DNA from 2 places in the Mucilaginibacter daejeonensis genome. Region 2 is predicted to be linked to the other one. Evidence: riboswitches for the same ligand, from Rfam matches in the RefSeq annotation. Region 2 holds a riboswitch; the other holds the start of a gene.
What was found. A riboswitch is a leader RNA that binds a small molecule or an ion and turns the genes downstream of it on or off. The one in region 2 is predicted to bind cobalamin.
Positions count from the first base shown of each region.

Region 1 (9,409 bases), 1.2 Mb from region 2:
GGAAGAAGAACAAGTCCAGCATTATACCTCGAGCAAAGCATTGGCTGCACGTGCCTTAGAGGTGATGGCACCATACCAAGAAAATAAAGAGACAGCAGATCGTTGGTTACATAATGCCGGACTTATACGGAACTTTATTAAGGAAAATTGCCTGACCAGCTACGGCGCCTACGCGGTACATGCTGGTTCTGAAGATGTGGATATCGCCTGCGCGCTGTTCGCGCCGTTCGGTTTCGATAACGCGAACAGCAATTATATGCAAAAGACCGTTGCTGCTATAGAAGAACATTATTGCGATAACGGTCTGTATCGCCGGCATTTGCTCGAGTTCGATTCGCAGAAGGAGGGCGTATTTTTAGCTGCAAGCTGTTGGATGGCGCATCATTATGCCTTAGCGGGTAATGTTACGAAAGCCAGATCCATTCTTGAGTGCGTACAAGGCTGCGCTAACGACCTCGGTTACTTAAGCGAAGAATTCGATATGAATGACCATACGATGCTTGGCAATTTCCCTCAAACCTTTGTACACTCTTCCTTCATTTGCGCGGTGAATGGCTTGACCGACTCAGCTCAATGATCCATCCGGTCATCATCATTCATGGACGAACGATCGATACTAAGCTCATTCATTTGTTACCCTACAGATCGCCAATTTTTAAGCTTGCACTGAACGAAGTAAAAAAAATAATGCTAAATTTGTTAGCATTAGCGACTTATCAGGTCGCTTCACTTTGTTGAGATCTACAATGGTGCAATTATTAACAGTAGAAAGGAAGGCGTGGCTTAAATATCCGGACGGAAGCAGCAACGTCATTCGTATCCTGCCCGACAACGATCATACTGGGGTGCAGTGTTATCTTCTTTATACGGCATATGAAGCGTATTCTGAATGTCTGGGCAGGATATTGTTCGATGCGAACGGCTTTTGGATATATGACGGCGACCAACTGACCGTAGACCAGCAGGAACAGGTGGCCAGGCTGATCATGGGCATAGCAGAAAAAAAGTAGGATGGAACAACTTGCATTATTTCCCGAAGCCGGGCAAAGCAGGGGTTTGCCAACGCAGTATCTGGAGTACTTCCCCAAATTTATCGAACCGTTCGCGGGGCAGCGATCATTAGAGCATTTCATTGCTCACACGCCCTGGACCCAGCAGATCAGGACGATGTATACCAAAGAGGTGGTCACGCCACGGCTCACGGCCTGGTATGGCGACCCAACCTCTTATGATTATCAGTCCTTAATAAGATCCGTTCCCTTGACGTGGACACCGGAACTCCTTATGATCAAAGATCTGGTAGAGCCGCTTGCGGGCGTCGAATTCAACAGCGTGTTATTGAATTATTACCGCAACGGGAATGACTCGGTGGCCTGGCACAGCGATAAGGAAGAGGTTTTAGGTAAGGACCCGATCATTGCTTCCGTTTCTTTTGGCCAGGTTCGCAGCTTTGATATCCGCAACAAGCAGGATCATCAGGAACATTATTCCGTTAAATTAGAACATGGCTCGTTCCTGCTGATGAAGGCGGGTCTACAGGAAAATTGGGAACACCGGATAGCTAAGTCGAGCAGGCCGATGGGGCCAAGAGTGAACCTGACCTTCAGGGTGGTGAAATGACCACAGAGATATATTCAAGACCGAAGTGATCTTCAAAGACACGAGCACTTTGGCCACGACAGATCATAAAGCCACGAATACATTCATTTTATTGGCGACACATATCAACGATGCATGCCGGGCAAAAAATAGAGGATACTGCGGACGGGCCCATCCGCAGTATCTCATAGCGATGCCGTTAAATATTATGTACTAAACGATCCCTTCCACACTGATCCGCTCTCTTGCTTCTTTGGCTGCAGCTACCATGTTCTCCAGGGCGGCTTTTGTTTCAGGCCATTTTCTGGTCTTTAATCCGCAGTCCGGGTTCACCCATAAATGCTCAGCGGGCAACAGTTCGGCTGCTTTCACTAATAAGGTGACCATTTCTTCGGTGGTCGGCACGCGTGGCGAATGGATGTCATAAATGCCGGGGCCTATCTCGTTCGGATACTCAAAATGAGCGAACGCTTGCAGTAGCTCCATTTGCGAACGCGAGGTCTCGATGGTGATCACATCAGCATCCATCGCAGCGATATGCTCGATAATGTTATTGAACTCGCTGTAGCACATGTGCGTGTGTATCTGCGTCCTGTCTTCAACACCGCTTGCCGTTACACGGAACGCTCTAACCGCCCGATCGAGATAGTGCGGGTGCTTGGCCTTGCGTAATGGCAATCCTTCACGAATGGCGGCCTCGTCGATCTGTATGATAGCAATGCCCGCTTTCTCCAAAGCTAATACCTCATCACGTATAGCTAAAGCGATCTGATCAGTGGTCACTTGACGTGGCTGGTCATCGCGCACGAACGACCATTGCGATATGGTGACCGGTCCGGTCAGCATTCCTTTCATCAGTTTATCTGTTCGTGCAGCAGCAAAGCTGATCCAACGCACGGTCATATCCTTCGGCCGGCTAACATCACCGTAGATCACTGGCGGTTTCACACAGCGGCTGCCATAGCTTTGTACCCAGCCATTTGCGGTGAACAGGAAACCATCAAGTTGTTCGCCAAAATATTCAACCATGTCGTTGCGTTCGAACTCACCGTGTACCAGTACATCGATACCGATTTCTTCCTGCCAGCGGATCACTTCGACGGTCGCATCTTCGATCGCTTTTTCATACTGCTCAAATGTCAGTTCGCCTTTCTTGAGTTGGGCACGCAATTGGCGAATATCATCCGTTTGCGGGAACGAACCGATAGTGGTGGTTGGGAATGCAGGTAATTTGAAACGATCGCGGTGTAATTGCTGACGCAAAGGGAAGGTACTTTTGCGGGTAGCATCAGCTTCGGTGATCGCGGCCACACGGTCTTTCACATCTTGCTTATGTACTTTATTTGATGTACGGCGGCTTTCTTTGGCCGTTTTGTTAAAAGCCAATAATGCTTTATCACCTTCGGCTATTCGCTTCAGATCGGCAACCTCGTTCAGTTTCTGTTTGGCAAAAGCCATCCAGTTCCTGATCTCAGGGTCGATAGCGGTTTCGCCGTCAAGGTCGATCGGCGAGTGTAATAACGAGCATGAAGGCGCAATGATCACCCGGTCGGTACCTAATTTGGCTACCGCTTTGCTGATGAGCTCTAATGACCGTTCATAGTCATTCTTCCAAACATTACGCCCATCCACCACGCCTAACGACAATTGGAGGTGAGGCGGTATCAGCGCTAATACCTCTTCCAGTTGTTCAGGTGCCCGAACCAGATCGATGTGTAGTGCCGCCACAGGCAAATTAACAGCAAGTTGCGTATTGTCCAACGTTCCTTCAAAATAGGTGGCCACAATGATCTTTACACCGCTTACACGGTTGGCAATGGCCCGGTAAGCGTACTCGAACGCCTCTTTTTCCTTTTTAGACAGGTCAAGTGCCAGGTATGGCTCATCCAATTGTATCCAGGTAGCACCTTGTTGTTTCAGGCGGTTAATGATCTCTACATAAACCGGTATCAAGCTTTTGATAAGGTCGATCCGCTCAAAGCCTTCCTCTTTTTCTTTGCCTGATAAAAGATAGCTCACCGGCCCAAGCAATACCGGTTTAGCCTTTGCCCCTAACTGGATCTTTGCAGTATCATACTCGCCAAATACTTTCTCAGAAAATATCTTGAACTGTTGCTTAGCGGTAAATTCAGGTACAAGGTAATGGTAATTGGTATCTAACCATTTGGTCATTTCCATAGCGGTGATATCAAGTCCATCTTTTTGATAACCCCGCGCCATCGCAAAATACAGGTCGATCTCTTGATTGGTGTTCACTTCTGTGAGTACCGGCGTATACCTATTAGGGATAACTCCAAGCAACAGGCTCATGTCCAGTACCTGATCGTAAAAGCTGAAATCGTTGCAAGGGATCAGGTCTATTCCGGCGTCCACCTGGGTCTGCCAGTTCTCCTGCTTGATCTTACGAGCTACCTCGTTCAATTCATCGGCGGTGATCTTACCTGCCCAATACCTTTCGCAGGCTTTTTTTAATTGTCTTTGGCTACCGATACGCGGGTAGCCGAGATTTTGCGTTAGCATGTTCTAAACTTTTTAAATGTTCAATGATCCTTAAAAAGCTCTTCGATATCCAGAAATGCAGTGCAAATGAGTATTGGCGAGAGATGCACGCAGATGCGAACAGGACACAGCGAACCTAATGAGTTCGGGTGACCTCGCATAACGTACATTGATCTGACCTCAGCTCCTTATCGCGAAAGCATCGTCAATACAGAAAAGGCAGGTATCCTGACTTGTAACAGTTCTCATCGTCCTTCCCGCTTTTGGCAGTGGAGCGCGTGGATGAGAGCCTATGCATGTTACTTACAGTTGCGCGACAGTTCGTGATTTGCACACGATTCCCTATTAATTCACAGCTAAGTGAGACCTATTCTGATCTTAAGTATATAAAGAACTTCGGCCCAAGTGGGTTGCATTTATTCTTCACAAAGATAATTTTACCACATCTAAAGCTACGTTCAGATAAAATATAAGCTATAATCGCTATCATACCAGGTATTATTAGTCAGTAATGCTAAAAGGACATTATATTAGCAACTTCAAAAGCGAAATATGCTATGGAAGAGCTTGATGAAACGGATCTGCGGTTGCTGAGGATACTTGGGAACAACTCCAAACAAACCGTTAAGGACCTGGCTGTGCAGGTGAACCTATCCCCCACCCCGGTTCTTCAGCGGGTGAGACGATTGGAGAACAATGGCTATATCAAGAAGTACATAGCGCTGCTGGATCACGAAAAGTTCAGCCAGGGGTTCATCGTCTTTTGTAATATCAAGCTGAAGCAACATGACCGGAACATAGGCCACAATCTTGTGAAAGACATCATGAATATCGACGAGATCGTAGAATGCTATAACGTGTCAGGTGAGTACGACTTTATTCTGAAAGTTTTTGCCAAAAGCATGAAGCATTACCAGGACTTCGTTTTCAATAAACTGGGATCGGTAAAAAGCATAGGGAGCACGCACAGCACCTTCGTAATGGCAGAGATCAAGAATCTATATAACATCAGCATCTGAATGTGATCAGATCAGGATGGCTCCGCTGTATTAGTTAACTCATCGACCTCAGGCGATCGAATGATCAGCTCGTCTAAGAAAGCGGTGCCAAGCCAGACCAACAAAGCGTATCAATCAACGCACGAACGCGGGATCACGCGTATTGCTATTCCTTTTTTTACACAATAAGATACCCAAACTCTATTCAGGAGCTACTGACCTAACTTACCGTTAATAAACCGGAGTGGTGTAGTATAGCCGCCGGACGACCATTGTTCACATACGATATCTGGCGTACTGTTATCGGGTGGATAAGGTCTCTTGAAACTCTATTTCAAGAACACCTATCTTATGTTGTCTTGAATGCTTCATGATCGAATTAGTGTCACCCCCTGCTACTTTAGTTTTGATAGATAATAGTTATTTGGCCGATACGATCCAGACTAAAAGCACAACTCTATTTGTAATAAGTCTAAATAAACTATATTTGTCAAAAAAATAGTTTAGTGTCCAAGCCCTCCGATATGATCATTAATGAACAAAGCTTCACGCAAGTTTATGAGCAGTTCTGGCATGAGTTGTACGTGGCAGGCAAACGCTATACTGATAATGAAGAGGTGGCTAAAGGCCTTGTACAGGACATTTTTATCGGTATATGGGAAAACCGCGACCGGCTGGTCATTCATACTTCCATACAGCATTATCTTCATCGGGCACTTAAACTAAAAGCGATCGAATATTATCGCAAACAAGCGGTCATAAAAAAACATATATCCTATCAAGAACAGCAACAACACACCCAGTACAACAACACCGAACGATCCTTATTTTTTAAGGAGGTCATTGGTGCACTGAATAATGCTGTTGATGTGTTGCCCGACCGATGCCGTGAGGTTTACCTGATGAGACGTGAAATAGGGTTAGACAACCGGTCGATCGCTGCACAGCTGGTGATCAGCGAGAAAGCGGTGGAAGCGAACATGACGCGGGCACTATCTGCTATCCGGAACAAGCTCAAAATATTCCGTTCCTAAAAATTTCATTTTTTGATGTAGGGTTGCGAGGTATAAGTGCAACATACTATTAAAAGGCCTTAAAAGAAGAGCATGATCACCCCGGACCTACTGCGAAGATATGCACATGACGACCTCACAACAGGTGAACGTGTAGCAGTTGAACAGTGGCTTGCCGAGCATGACCATACTGAGCTGCCGCCAACTATCTTGAACGATGAACAAGTGTTCAAAACCCAAATGTGGCAACACATACAAAGGCGCACGATCTTTAAAAGCAGGTATTTAGCAACGGCGATGGACCGATCACGCAAGGGCAGTTATGCCATTGCTGCGTCGCTTCTGCTATTGGTGTCATGGGCGATATTTGGAAATAGTTCAATGCTTGATCAGCATGTGACCATTAGCAATGTGACCGGTCATCAGCCTATTAAAAAGACCCTTGGTGAACTCACTTATGTGATCGAGCCTGGAAGCCGTTGTGATGTGGTCATTTCGTATTGGAAAAAAGAAAGTGACGTGAGCTTCTGCGGAGCGATCTCCGTTGCCAATCATTCCCGTTCGAACAGCGACCTGCACATACACCAGGCCATCGCTGATCGTGGCAAAGCATTTTCAGATGAACTGATCATCCGAAAAGGACAGACCTATCTGGCCATGACCGATGATGAATATAACGTAATAGCAGCTACAACAGATGAATTAAATGATGGGTTACCGGGACCGTTCAGTGCCAGACTGCACCAGCGGTTCAGTTTATGATATAAATAAGTAAAATGGTTACGTAGCTGGAACTACGTAACCTGACTGCATAGATGCAGGTTTACTGCCCCCGTTCGTAGAAACAAGAACAGCCATGCAATTTAAGAAGATTTTCTTAACGGCCATTTTATTGGCCATACTTTCCTGTGCCTTCGCCCAAACCCCTTCACTGCCGGCCCTCAGCGGTAAAGTGACCGATAGTGCAGGCAACGCCCTCATCGGCGCTACCGTAAGGCTCCACGGATCAGGGAAACAGACCCTGACCGATCAGCACGGGGCTTTTAAGATCGTATACATTTCACCTGGTAAATATCAACTCTCGGTTTCAATGACCGGCTTTAAGACCACCGAGCAAAATGTCCTGATACAAAGTGGACATCCGCACCAGTTGGCCATTATGCTCAGCGAACGGTCACACGACCTGCAGACCGTCAGCGTTACCGGCCAGACCGCTGCCCAGGCAACACGCCTGCAACCTTATGCGGTCACGGTTCTGGACGTAAAAAAGATCGCCGACCGTGACATTGATATCAATCGGTTAATGGATGGTCAGGCAGGCATCCGCGTACAGGAAAGCGGCGGCTTGGGGTCGGAGTTCAATCATTCCATTCACGGTCTGTCAGGTAAGGCCGTCAGGTTCTTTGTGGATGGCATACCGATGGAGAGCTTTGGCCGTTCGTTCAGCATTAACAATTTTTCGGCTAACGTGATCGACCGCATTGAGGTGTACAAAGGCGTTACACCGGTCGAGTTAGGCGGTGATGCGTTAGGAGGAGCCATAAACCTGGTGACCCGCCGGGATGTTCAAAATTATCTGGACCTGTCACATAGCTATGGATCATTCAATACCAACCGCACAGCGGTATCGGGTAGATGGCGCCATCGTTCAGGCTTTACGCTACAAACCAATTCTTTCTACAATTATTCCGACAATAATTACCAGGTATGGGGACCTACCGTTGAAGTGGCCGGTGAGGATGGCCGTCCTATTCCCGGTTTCCCAAGGTTCAGGCGATTCAATGACGATTATCGCGCTTATACCATAAAAGCTGACGCAGGTTTCACTAACGTGAAGTGGGCCGATCAGTTACTGATCAGCATCACCAAAGCTGATCAGCACCGGGGCATACAAACAGGCCGCACTATGGCATACGTTTACGGTGATGTACGCTACCGCGAAGATCTCCTTATGCCTTCACTGCGTTACAGCAAGCGTGGATTTATTACACCACGCCTTACGGTGGATATGTATGCCGCCTTTAACAGGCTTAACGGCACAACGATAGATACCGGCTCGTACAAGTACAAATGGAACGGTGAGGTATTTAGCGGTCAGGTCAACGGCGAATTAGGGGGCATTCGCAACCCGGCCAAGACCATCTATACTTTCAAAGACAACACTACCTTAGGCAGGCTGAACCTGTCATATCAGTTGACCGACCGACAGCATCTTAACTTCAATTACACCTTAAATAGCACCACACGTTCGGGGTCAGATGCGGTATCGACCGCTGAATGGGCGATCCCTTTCCGTTTGCCCCAGGACATGAACAAGCAAGTGGCCGGACTATCGTATGAAGCTGTTGTGTTGAACGACAGATGGACCAACACTATATTCATTAAACACTTCCGTTACCAAGCCAAAGCCTCGGTTTATGATTATGATCAGGGCAGCCAAAGCAAAATGCTTTTTTACCGCGACACACGCGATAATGCCTGGGGCTTTGGCTATGCTGGTAAATTGCTCTTAGGTGAACACAACATGCTTAAATTCTCTGCCGAGAATACTAGCCGCTTGCCTGACGCGATCGAGTTACTGGGTGATGGCAGCACTATACTCAATTCCTCTTCACTTAAACCCGAACAGAGTACCAATATCAATTTATCGCTGCACCGGTCGTTCGCCTGGGGTACACGCCGATTGCAGGCTTCGGTGGGTACCTTTTTTAGGGATACCCGTAACCTGATCTGGCTGGGTGAACCGGACCTGATGGGCACTGCCAGGTACGAGAACTTGGACCGCATACGCACGATGGGTGCCGAGATAGAGTTCAATTACCAGCATAATAGCTGGTTGGAAGCAGCGGCGAACGCGACCTATCAGGATATCCGTAACAAGCAGCAGTTGGATCCTAATGGCGCGGCCAGCATTGTATACAACGATCGCCTTCGTAACATACCTTACCTCATGGCCAACGGCGAGGTACGCTTCTACCTGGACCAGGCACTGCAGATGAAAAATAGGTTTACGTTTTATACCAATACACACTTTGTACAGCGCTATTACCTCGGTTGGCCAAGTCTTGGCGCCTCTGATAGTAAGTTCTTCATACCATCGCAATTCGTGCAGGACGCTGGCCTGAGCTATGCATTCTTCCAGGGCCGCTATAGCATCAATCTTGTGTGCCGTAACATTTTGGACAAGCAGGTCTATGACAATTTCCTGCTTCAGAAACCTGGCAGGTTCTTTAGCCTCAAACTACGATACATCCTTAAGTAACTGATCCATTAATTCATTATATAAACAGAAAACCTCCA
Region 1 covers NZ_CP086068.1:974,350-983,758, reverse strand. Annotated here, with positions in the region: gene LLH06_RS04315 (glycoside hydrolase family 15 protein) at 1-577, shown strand, start outside; gene LLH06_RS04310 (hypothetical protein) at 732-1,010, shown strand; gene LLH06_RS04305 (alpha-ketoglutarate-dependent dioxygenase AlkB family protein) at 1,012-1,620, shown strand; gene metE (5-methyltetrahydropteroyltriglutamate--homocysteine S-methyltransferase) at 1,813-4,119, opposite strand; cobalamin riboswitch at 4,300-4,484, opposite strand; gene LLH06_RS04295 (Lrp/AsnC family transcriptional regulator) at 4,656-5,117, shown strand; gene LLH06_RS04290 (RNA polymerase sigma-70 factor) at 5,621-6,130, shown strand; gene LLH06_RS04285 (hypothetical protein) at 6,203-6,871, shown strand; gene LLH06_RS04280 (TonB-dependent receptor) at 6,966-9,371, shown strand; gene LLH06_RS04275 (DUF4374 domain-containing protein) at 9,409-9,409, shown strand, end outside.
Region 1: linked by a shared signal. The riboswitch ahead of metE (5-methyltetrahydropteroyltriglutamate--homocysteine S-methyltransferase) and the one ahead of LLH06_RS09340 (TonB-dependent receptor) in region 2 are both predicted to bind cobalamin.

Region 2 (9,409 bases):
GATCTTGGTAAAGGTGCGCAAATCCACTACTGATACGGTGTTTTTGCCCGATAGCAAATAATCGCTATTGGCCACGTATAGCTTGCCGTTGGCAACTGCCAGGCCTTCTAGGTATGGGGTCAGCATCACATCAGCTTCAATATTAAGCGTCGCTGTATCTATACGGCTCACCTTGCCATCATAACGCGATACATAGGCTTTGCCCTGGTAAAAAGCAATGCTGCGTGGCAGATAACCATCGGCAGTTGAGTTAAATGAAATGCGTTTGATGGTCTTCCCGGTAGCCACGTTCATTACATCAACGAACGACTTTGGCGCACCTTGCATGCCGCTCACCACGCAATACATCTTGTTACCATAGCGCTCCAGATCAGTAGCGGTCTCACCAAGGGATGTGCCATTCACGCTTTTGTAAAAGGTCTTGTTGGCCACGTTCTTATTAATGTCGTAATAAGTGATCTCGCTATTACCCTGGCCATAGTTACCTTCGTTAAGCACATATACGCCGGCAGTGCTATTGATCTCAGGGTAAATGGTGTCATCATCCTTGCTGCATGAGCTAAATAAAAGGGCACAAGCCGCGACAACGATACCGATGTTCTGGCCAAGATGGAGTAGAGGTTTTTTCATGTTCGTATTTGTTATATATAATGTTAATAGACGAATGCAAAGCGTGAGGGGATGTCGCCGGTGGTCACCTGCCATTTCTTTTTACCCGATGGGTCAAAGCAGTACAGGGTACCCGGCGTTACATAATCCTTAGCGTCAGTGATCAGTACATCCTTAGTGATAGGGTTCACGGCTATGCCGTATGGAAGCCTGATCTGTTTGTCGGTGCCATCGGTAATGAGTGCCCGGCTTGTATGGGTCTCGTTGGTGACGTCGATGGTGCCGTATAAGTAGGGTTGGGTTGCGCTGTTCCCATTAGTGCTGATAGTATAAAGCAGGTCATCATCCATGTACATATTGCGCACCGGTAGGTCGAACACTTTTTTGATCTGCTTGGTGGTCGAGCTTATCACGAATAGTTTGGGTATGATGGACTGATAATCGCCTCTTGACGTGACGTACAGATCACCAAAACGATCGGCTTTAAGGCGCTCCAAATTGATCGCCACATCAATGCGGTCGGTCTCTTTGAAGCTATTGACATCTACAATAGATACTGTACGCTCATAATTGGAAGGGCTGTAGCCACCTGAGTTGGCCACATAGAGCTGATCGCCAATAACGGCCAGCTCTTCGGGTTGGCGGCCTACGTTCACCCGTCGTTCGATCAGTAACGAGGCTGTATCTATTTCAGCCACTATACCATTAGGCGAATTAGGATCGCCCACGGTGCCAAGGTAAGCGCTCACGTAAGCTTTGTTTTGGCTAAAAGTAATGTAGCGGCCGTTGAGCAGATCGATTTGCTTAATGCGCTTGCCCGTGCGGGCGTTAAGCACCTCGATCTTGTTTGAATTATTGACCACGATGTACAGCTTGCTGCCATACACGGCCATATCGTTAGCCACATCGCCCAGTCCTTTAGTGACCTCGGGGTTAACGGCGGCATAGACGTTTTGATGGAACAACCCCGTGGTGTAGTCTACCCGGTCCAATGAGGCCTTGTTGAGGTTCATGTTGCCTTCGTTCAAGACATATAGACCTTTGACCTTGCTCGATGGGTCGGCCGGGAACAAGGTTTGGGTCGTTTCCTCGGCAGGCTTGGGATCTTTACGGCAGCTCGCTAAGAAGATCATGGAAGCAGCGACGGCAACTGTTATATATGATAGCTTTCTGATGTTCATTGTTGACCTAATAAGTAAAACTGATGTTGAAGCGGTAATACCGGCCTGGCATAGGGTAGTTGGCGATCACATCATAATATTGATTAAAGACGTTGTTCACGTCGGCTCCTAACTTGAGTTGATGCTCATCAAGCCGGGTCTGGTAGTTCACCGATAGATCGTGTGTATACCAGGGCTCCACCCGGTTCTGTGGGATGTTGGCCCGTTGGTCGTAACGCTCGCCCGTGTACACAAAACTGTAGTTAAGGCTAAGTTTACGCCAAAGCAATCCGGCCAGTACGGTACCACTATTGACCGGCGTGTAGGGAATCTGTTGATCGGCGATCGCGTCAGCACTTGCGTCAAGGGCCTGCTGATAGGTATAGCTTAAACCGCCGTTAAATAAAAGCAAGCTATTGAGTTGCCATGTGGAGCGGATGTTGGTCTCGATCCCTTTGATGTTGACCTTGCCCACGTTTTGCATGGTCCAGCGGCGTAGGTTTTGACCCGGTACTGCAATGATCTTGTTGTCGACCTTGTTATAATAAGCGTCAGTTTGGATGCTGATCTGCTTCAACGCTCCACGTTGAAGGGCGCGCTGAAAAGTAAAGCCGGCATCATACTGACGGCTGAACTCAGGCTGCAGATCGGCGGTGCCGATGAAGGTGTAATACAACTCATTGAAAGTAGGGATGCGGTAAATGCTTTTGTAAAAGCCTCGAAACCGGAAGGATGGATCTGGCAATGGTTGCCACGACGCCATTAGCGCCGGTGTGTACTTGATACGGTCGGGCGCAGATGTGCCTGAGTTAGTATGCTCGGTTACAAAGTTGCCCAGGAGGTTGCCCTGAACATCTAACCGATCGAACTTCAACTGCGTAGCCAATGCGGCTAACAGCGTATTGCGCGTAGGTTCGGCAAAGCGGTAGATATTGCTTTGCATCGTATTTCGTATGTAATCCGTGGATAATACGGTGCTCCAAAAGGTATTGATATTGAATTTATTAACTAACGATAAATAGAGTTCTTGTTGATGGTAGCGACTATCAGACAACCCGTTTACGGTCACGATGTCGGGGTCAAGATAGCGCAACAGATCGTTGGCATATTTGGCGTGAGCCATTAAGCTATATACCTTGCCTAACCGCTGATAGGCCGACTGAATGAACAAATTGCGGTCCCATTCGCGCTGGGTATAGTTGAAACGGTTGGACACGATAGCGCCTGGCAAACCGCGTTGTGAGGTGTACAGGTAGCCTTTGACCGACCAAGAGCTGCTATCAGCCAGCTGGCCTTGAAAACCAACTTCAGACCGGAAGGCTTGTATGTCGCCGTTCTGCCTGATGGCCGTGGTGTCAAAGACGCCGTTGGTATACCTAAACTTGTACCGGCCATTTCCCTGTATATATTCGGTGCTGACCGACGAGCTAACCTTGGTGCTCAATTGGTGAGCCCATAATAGCGATGGTGCGAACAAGCCCATGGAGCCCGTTCTAATCGCTGCTTTGACCACATCATTATGCCCATCGCGGAATTGTGGAGCCTTGGCGGTCAAATAGATCGCACTACCGGCTGCCAGTCCTCTTGCCGGTTGAAAGATGGTGCTTTTCTGGGCGTTGTAAAGTTCTATCTCACCGATATTATCCAAAGAGAATTTGCTAAGATCCACCTGGCCGTTCTGAGCGTTACCCAGCTGAACTCCATCATAGAACACCGCTACCTGGCTGCTACCTAAGCTACGCACGTCCACCGTTTTTAAGCCGCCCACGCCTCCATAATCTTTGAGCTGAGTGCCTGAAAAATACCGGATGGCATCGGCTACCGAAAGGTTGTTCAGTCGTTCAAGGGCCGCGCCTCTGAGTACCTGTGCGGGTGTAGGAGAGGAGGCCGCCAACCCATTGCTGTTGCCCCATATCTGCACATCGCGCAGTTGATAGGTCTTGCTTGTATCAGGCTTGGTTTGAGCGTTCGCAACCACGCAACACTGACCGATCACCGCTAAAGTTGCGGCAACGTACTTAAAAGACAATAAATACCTGTCACGCCTAAAGGGCATGTTGGGTACGGCAGTTCTCATGTTGCGTGGTCAGTTAAAACCCACAGCGAACCGAAAATTGTACACTACAAATGAAAAACACGAAAAGTATCTTCATTCAGCTTCAATCCGCGAAAGCTATGAATAAGTTATGCGATCGGCAGGTATTCTGACTTGTTCCCCTTTACCCAGTCTTCCCGTTGGTGCGATGACCAACAGTGACCCAGATCGGATATCGGTTGAGTAGAACTTACAGCTGCGGGACAGTTCCGGAGTTACACCGGATTCCCTTTTAATTACGGTGAGGCAGTGAGCCGCCGCAAACCAAAAGCAGGGCGAAAATAGTCAATGGGCAACTAATTATGCAGAAAAGAAGAAATTAGATACAAATAGCAAGAATTTTCAAGAAAAAAGGGGTGATCATTCACCCCTTTTTAATCCAAATTTCTCGATCTTACTATATAAATGACTGCGCTGAATATCAATGTCATCCGCAGTTTTTGACACGTTCCAGTTGTTCTTTTCGAGTTTGAACTTGATGTATTCACGCTCGGCAAAATCTTTGTACTCCTGGAAGTTCTTGAATTGCTCAAAATTCGTTTTCGGAGCGGCGGCCGTCTCTGCAGCTGCCGCAGTGGAAGCTGGCAATGCCGTAACAGGAGCCGATGGGTTAGCGAACGAACGCACATCAGCATCGGTTATCACCTTATCACTCAGGATGATCAAACGCTCGATCATGTTACGCAACTCACGGATATTACCGGTCCAAGGCAAGGCTTTAAGTGCCTCTAAACCAGCTTCGCTGATGCGCTTGGTTGGCATGCCGTACTCGTTGCATATCTCCTCTAAGAAGCTGTTAGCCAGTAGTGGTATATCGTCACGGCGCTCGATCAATGGTGGCACGTGGATTAGGATTACACTCAAACGGTGGTAAAGGTCCATACGGAAATTGCCATCCTCGATCTCTTTAAGCAGATCTTTGTTGGTCGCTGCTACTACACGCACGTCCACCTCGATCTCTTTTTCGCCACCTACACGGGTAATGCGGTTCTCTTGCAAGGCACGCAGTACTTTGGCTTGTGCCGAATGGCTCATATCGCCGATTTCGTCAAGGAACAGTGTACCGCCATTAGCCGATTCGAACTTACCGATACGCTGCTTAACAGCTGAGGTAAATGAACCTTTTTCGTGACCGAACAACTCACTCTCGATCAATTCGGATGGGATAGCGGCACAATTGACCTCGATAAGCGGTGCGTTATGACGGTTCGATTTCTCATGTAACCATCTTGCTACCAACTCTTTACCGCTACCATTAGCTCCGGTGACCAACACACGCGCCTCGGTAGGTGCAACGCGATCGATTGTCTCTTTGATCTTGAGTATCGACTGCGACTCGCCTAAGATCGGGCGAACCTTCGATACTTTACGTTTTAATACTTTGGCCTCGGTCACCAAACTACCGCGATCCAGCGCGTTGCGAACGGTGATCAGTAGGCGGTTAAGATCTGGTGGTTTCGATATAAAGTCAAAAGCTCCTTTTTTGCTGGCCTCAACGGCGGTCTCAACCGTACCGTGGCCTGATATCATGATGAACGGAAGGTCTGGTTTTAAGGCTAAGCCTTCGGTCAGTACCTCCATACCGTCCATACGGTTCATTTTGATGTCGCAGAGTACCAGATCGTAATCTTTCTTTTCGATCAGTTGTAGTCCGTCGATACCGTTATCTATATCTTCTACAGTGTAGTCTTCATATTCCAAGATCTCGCGCAGCGTGTTACGTATCGCGCGTTCGTCGTCAATAATTAAAATTTTCGCCATGTTTTTCTTTCAAGGAGGAGATAGTCTCAGATGCTAATATAGAGATCTGTACATTAAAACAAACACTTGTGCTTTTGTTTGAAAAAAATAACCCTTTGTGCAAATAAATGCGCAAAGGGCTAAAAAACAGCAGCAAAATTATAAGCCGGGTTCTGTACTGCGTGAGCAGTCTCTATCATTGATCTTGACCGGTCATCGCTGGCCGGTTCCAGCAACCTACCCATCCCAACGATGGCGCAAGCGCCATACAGAAGCGAGCAACTTCCATTTCGGGACCTATTTGGTCTTTCAACTCCTGAGGTTTACCGCAGGTATGATCACCCATACCCGCCGTGAGCTCTTACCTCACGTTTTCACCCTTACCCTGCAAAGCAAGGCGGTATATTTTCTGTGGCACTGGCTGTCGCCCGCTGCAAGGCGCCTTCCCGTTAGGAAGCAGGATGCTCTATGTTGCCCGGACTTTCCTCCACCTGTATCTACAGGCAGCGATAGAGCCTTTTGCAAGGACAAATATAGCGCATTAAAGTATAACGTCAGGCCATCTTGTGATCTTCAAGCCCGATGTTAGAGCTATAACGCGTATAACGTTGGTTAAGAGCATGGTGGCATTTACATAGATAAGAACACACTTGATCTGGCCCGTGTTCATTACCTTTAGCGCTATCAGGATCACCATTTATGGACACTAACACACCGATCATACATAGCAAACCTCATTTTGAGGTGCTTGATGGCTTAAGAGGCGTTGCCGCTTTGGCGGTGGTAATATTCCACTTTATGGAATGGGTATATACTGATCCTCCAAAAAATTTTATCGGTCACGGCTTTCTGGCGGTCGACCTGTTCTTTTGCCTTTCGGGCTTCGTGATCGGTTATGCCTATGACGACCGGATGGCCGATATAGGGGTCCTTGCTTTCTTTAAAGCACGGATCATCAGGCTACATCCGTTGGTGATACTGGGTTCGGTATTAGGCCTTCTGGCTTTTTTGTTAGACCCATTCGGAGGGCATCCAGAGGCTTATAGCAGTGGGAAGATCATACTGGCGTTCGTCTGTTCATTACTGCTCATCCCGTTGCCGGTGATCGCCGATAGAGGGTTTAACCTGTTCAGCTTCAATGCGCCATCCTGGTCATTGTTTTGGGAGTATGTGGCCAATATTGTTTATGCCTTAGTGCTTTGGCGCCTTGACCGTCGCTACCTGGTAGTTATGGCATTGCTCTCCGCTGGTCTTTTGGTTGGCGTTGCCTACCGCTCAGGCAACCTGCTTGGGGGATGGAGCGGGCCAACCTTTTGGGATGGTGGAGCCCGTATAGCTTATTCGTTCACGGCCGGTCTACTCATTTTTAGATATAAGCTGATCATCCGAAATAAGTTGCCTTTTATCGTTATCGCCGTTTTGTTATTCCTGGCGTTCATTTCGCCTCATACTCAGTTCAATTCGCTTACCGAACTTTTGATCGTGCTGTTTTATTTCCCGCTGATCATTATGATCGGGGCCGGAGCCGTCATAACAAACCGCACGAAAGCGTGTTGCACGTTTTTAGGTGATATATCCTATCCTTTTTATATGACACACTATGCGGTGATGTGGATGTTCGGCAATTATTATCTCGCTCATCATCCGTCCATGTCGATACTCGCTATGATCATTCCTGTCACCACAACATTACTCATCGGGATCGCGTATTTGGTGATGATCAAATACGATCGGCCTTTTAGGAATTATCTCAACCGAAAGTTTATGGGGCGAAGATAACTTACATATAGCCAATGGTTTCACTGGTCTAATTCTCGATCGGCTTCACTTGTGGCTCCTCAATTTTGCTGGCCTTGGCATCCAGTTTTCCAAAGCGGTAAGCGAAGCTGATACCGAACGACCGGTATGGAACCCGGCGTAAACTGTAGCTGGTATAAGGTGCTCCGTTAGATGTGGCCGCATGGTCAATGGTGGTTAGCTGATCAACATATTTAGCGAACGGGTTAGTGGTGGTGAACCCTATACTAGCCATCTTATTCATTAATTGCTTGCGAAAAGCTAAGTTGTAAGTAACAAATTTGGGTGTGCGGCCCTGTATATTCTTCATTGGCGAATTATAGTTCGCAAAGGCCTCACCGATCAGATCATTTGTGAATTGGTAGCTCACATTCATATTGCCTCTGACGATGAGGGCATTAACCGATGGACCACCATATACTTTGTTAACGATGTACTTGTCTATAATGGACGTGTTGGTCCTTATGTTAAGCTTCTTGCTGAGATACACAGAACCTGATATGTTAAGGCCTGTGTTCTGTTCGGTGCCTATGTTTTGTCGGTTGGTCACGGACACGTTACGATATACTGAGTCGCCCACACGATACTGGCTGTAGAAGTTAGTGTAGGTCTTCACATCGTTGCTATTATGCCTTGAAAACAGCGCGATGTATAAACTACCACTAGACCTGAAGGAACGGTTATACCCCAGCTCGAACACATTGCCGATCTCAGGCCTTAAAAGAGGGTTACCTGTGATGATGTTGTAAGGGTCGCTCAAGTTCACAAAAGGATTCAGCTCGCGATATTCGGCCCGTTCGATACGTTTGGTATAGCTCACTTTCAATGACGATACATCGCTGAACTTATGCGAGATCACAGCAGTTGGAACTGCGGTGGTATAGGAGGGGATAGTGGTTCCAGGGAAGCCAATATGTGTATTAGTATGCTCGATGCGCAGGCCAGCCTTCACATCAATTTGTTTGAACGGCGAAGCACCCAGCGAAACGTATCCGGCGTAGATCTTGCGGTCGTATTTTAATTTGTATGATTGGCCGGGGTCATAGCTGTACGCACCGGTCTTTGCATCGTAACTATTTACGTTGGTTACGCTGTTGATATTTTGCAGTATCGTTTTGGCCCCCGTTTCTAACAACACATCTTTTGCGATCGGTTGGGTGTAATCAGCAGAGATATTGGTCTCATGGTTGGTGCCTGGATTAGTACTGGCTGACGCTGAAAAGGGTAATAGCTGGCCATTATAGATCTGCTGCTGATCGTATGACGAGTTGTTCTTACCTTGACTGTAAGTGTACAGGATCTCCAGCTCTTGTCCTTCGCGTTTGAACTTGTGTTTGTGGTCAAGGCTCCAATCGATATTGTGGTTGCTCAGGTCACTTAACGATGTCCGTTGACTAAGCACATCGGCCAGGCCCGTGGCGGTCTGTTGCTGAGCGGTCATCCCCTGATTCCGATTACCGAACTGATCCACAGTCAAAGATGCGGTAAAACTGTTGGCTTTTGAAGGTGACCAGTCTACATTGATGCCGCTATTATAGCTCTTACGCCTCACATCACTATAACCATTCTGGATCAACCGGGTAGAACGGCCAGAGGCATCTGTGGAGGTGCGATCGTTGAGGTTCATGGTGCGGGTATTGATCTGCGCATTACCGCTCAAAAATGCTGATACACCAAAGTTGTTTCGCCTTACGCTGACCGTTTCTGAGCCGTTCTGCAAACGTGTGCCGGCCGAGGCGGTCACGCTACCACTTATGCCGCGTAGCTTATCATTCTTTAAAATGATGTTGATAATGCCACCCAGGCCCTGCGCATCATACTTTGCACCCGGACTGGTGATCACCTCTATACTTTTGATCTGGCTTGCGGGTAGGGAGGCCAGCACATCATTTAAACTGCTGCCGAACATGGTGGATGGTTTGCCATTGATCAGGAATCTTACGCTTGTGTTGCCCTGCAACTCTACGTTACCGTCTATATCTACGCTCACTTGTGGCACCTTCTTCAA
Region 2 covers NZ_CP086068.1:2,222,219-2,231,627, forward strand. Annotated here, with positions in the region: gene LLH06_RS09330 (YncE family protein) at 1-630, opposite strand, end outside; gene LLH06_RS09335 (YncE family protein) at 654-1,790, opposite strand; gene LLH06_RS09340 (TonB-dependent receptor) at 1,798-3,846, opposite strand; cobalamin riboswitch at 3,947-4,148, opposite strand; gene LLH06_RS09345 (sigma-54-dependent transcriptional regulator) at 4,225-5,625, opposite strand; RNA gene rnpB (RNase P RNA component class A) at 5,751-6,130, opposite strand; gene LLH06_RS09355 (acyltransferase family protein) at 6,304-7,383, shown strand; gene LLH06_RS09360 (outer membrane beta-barrel family protein) at 7,412-9,409, opposite strand, start outside.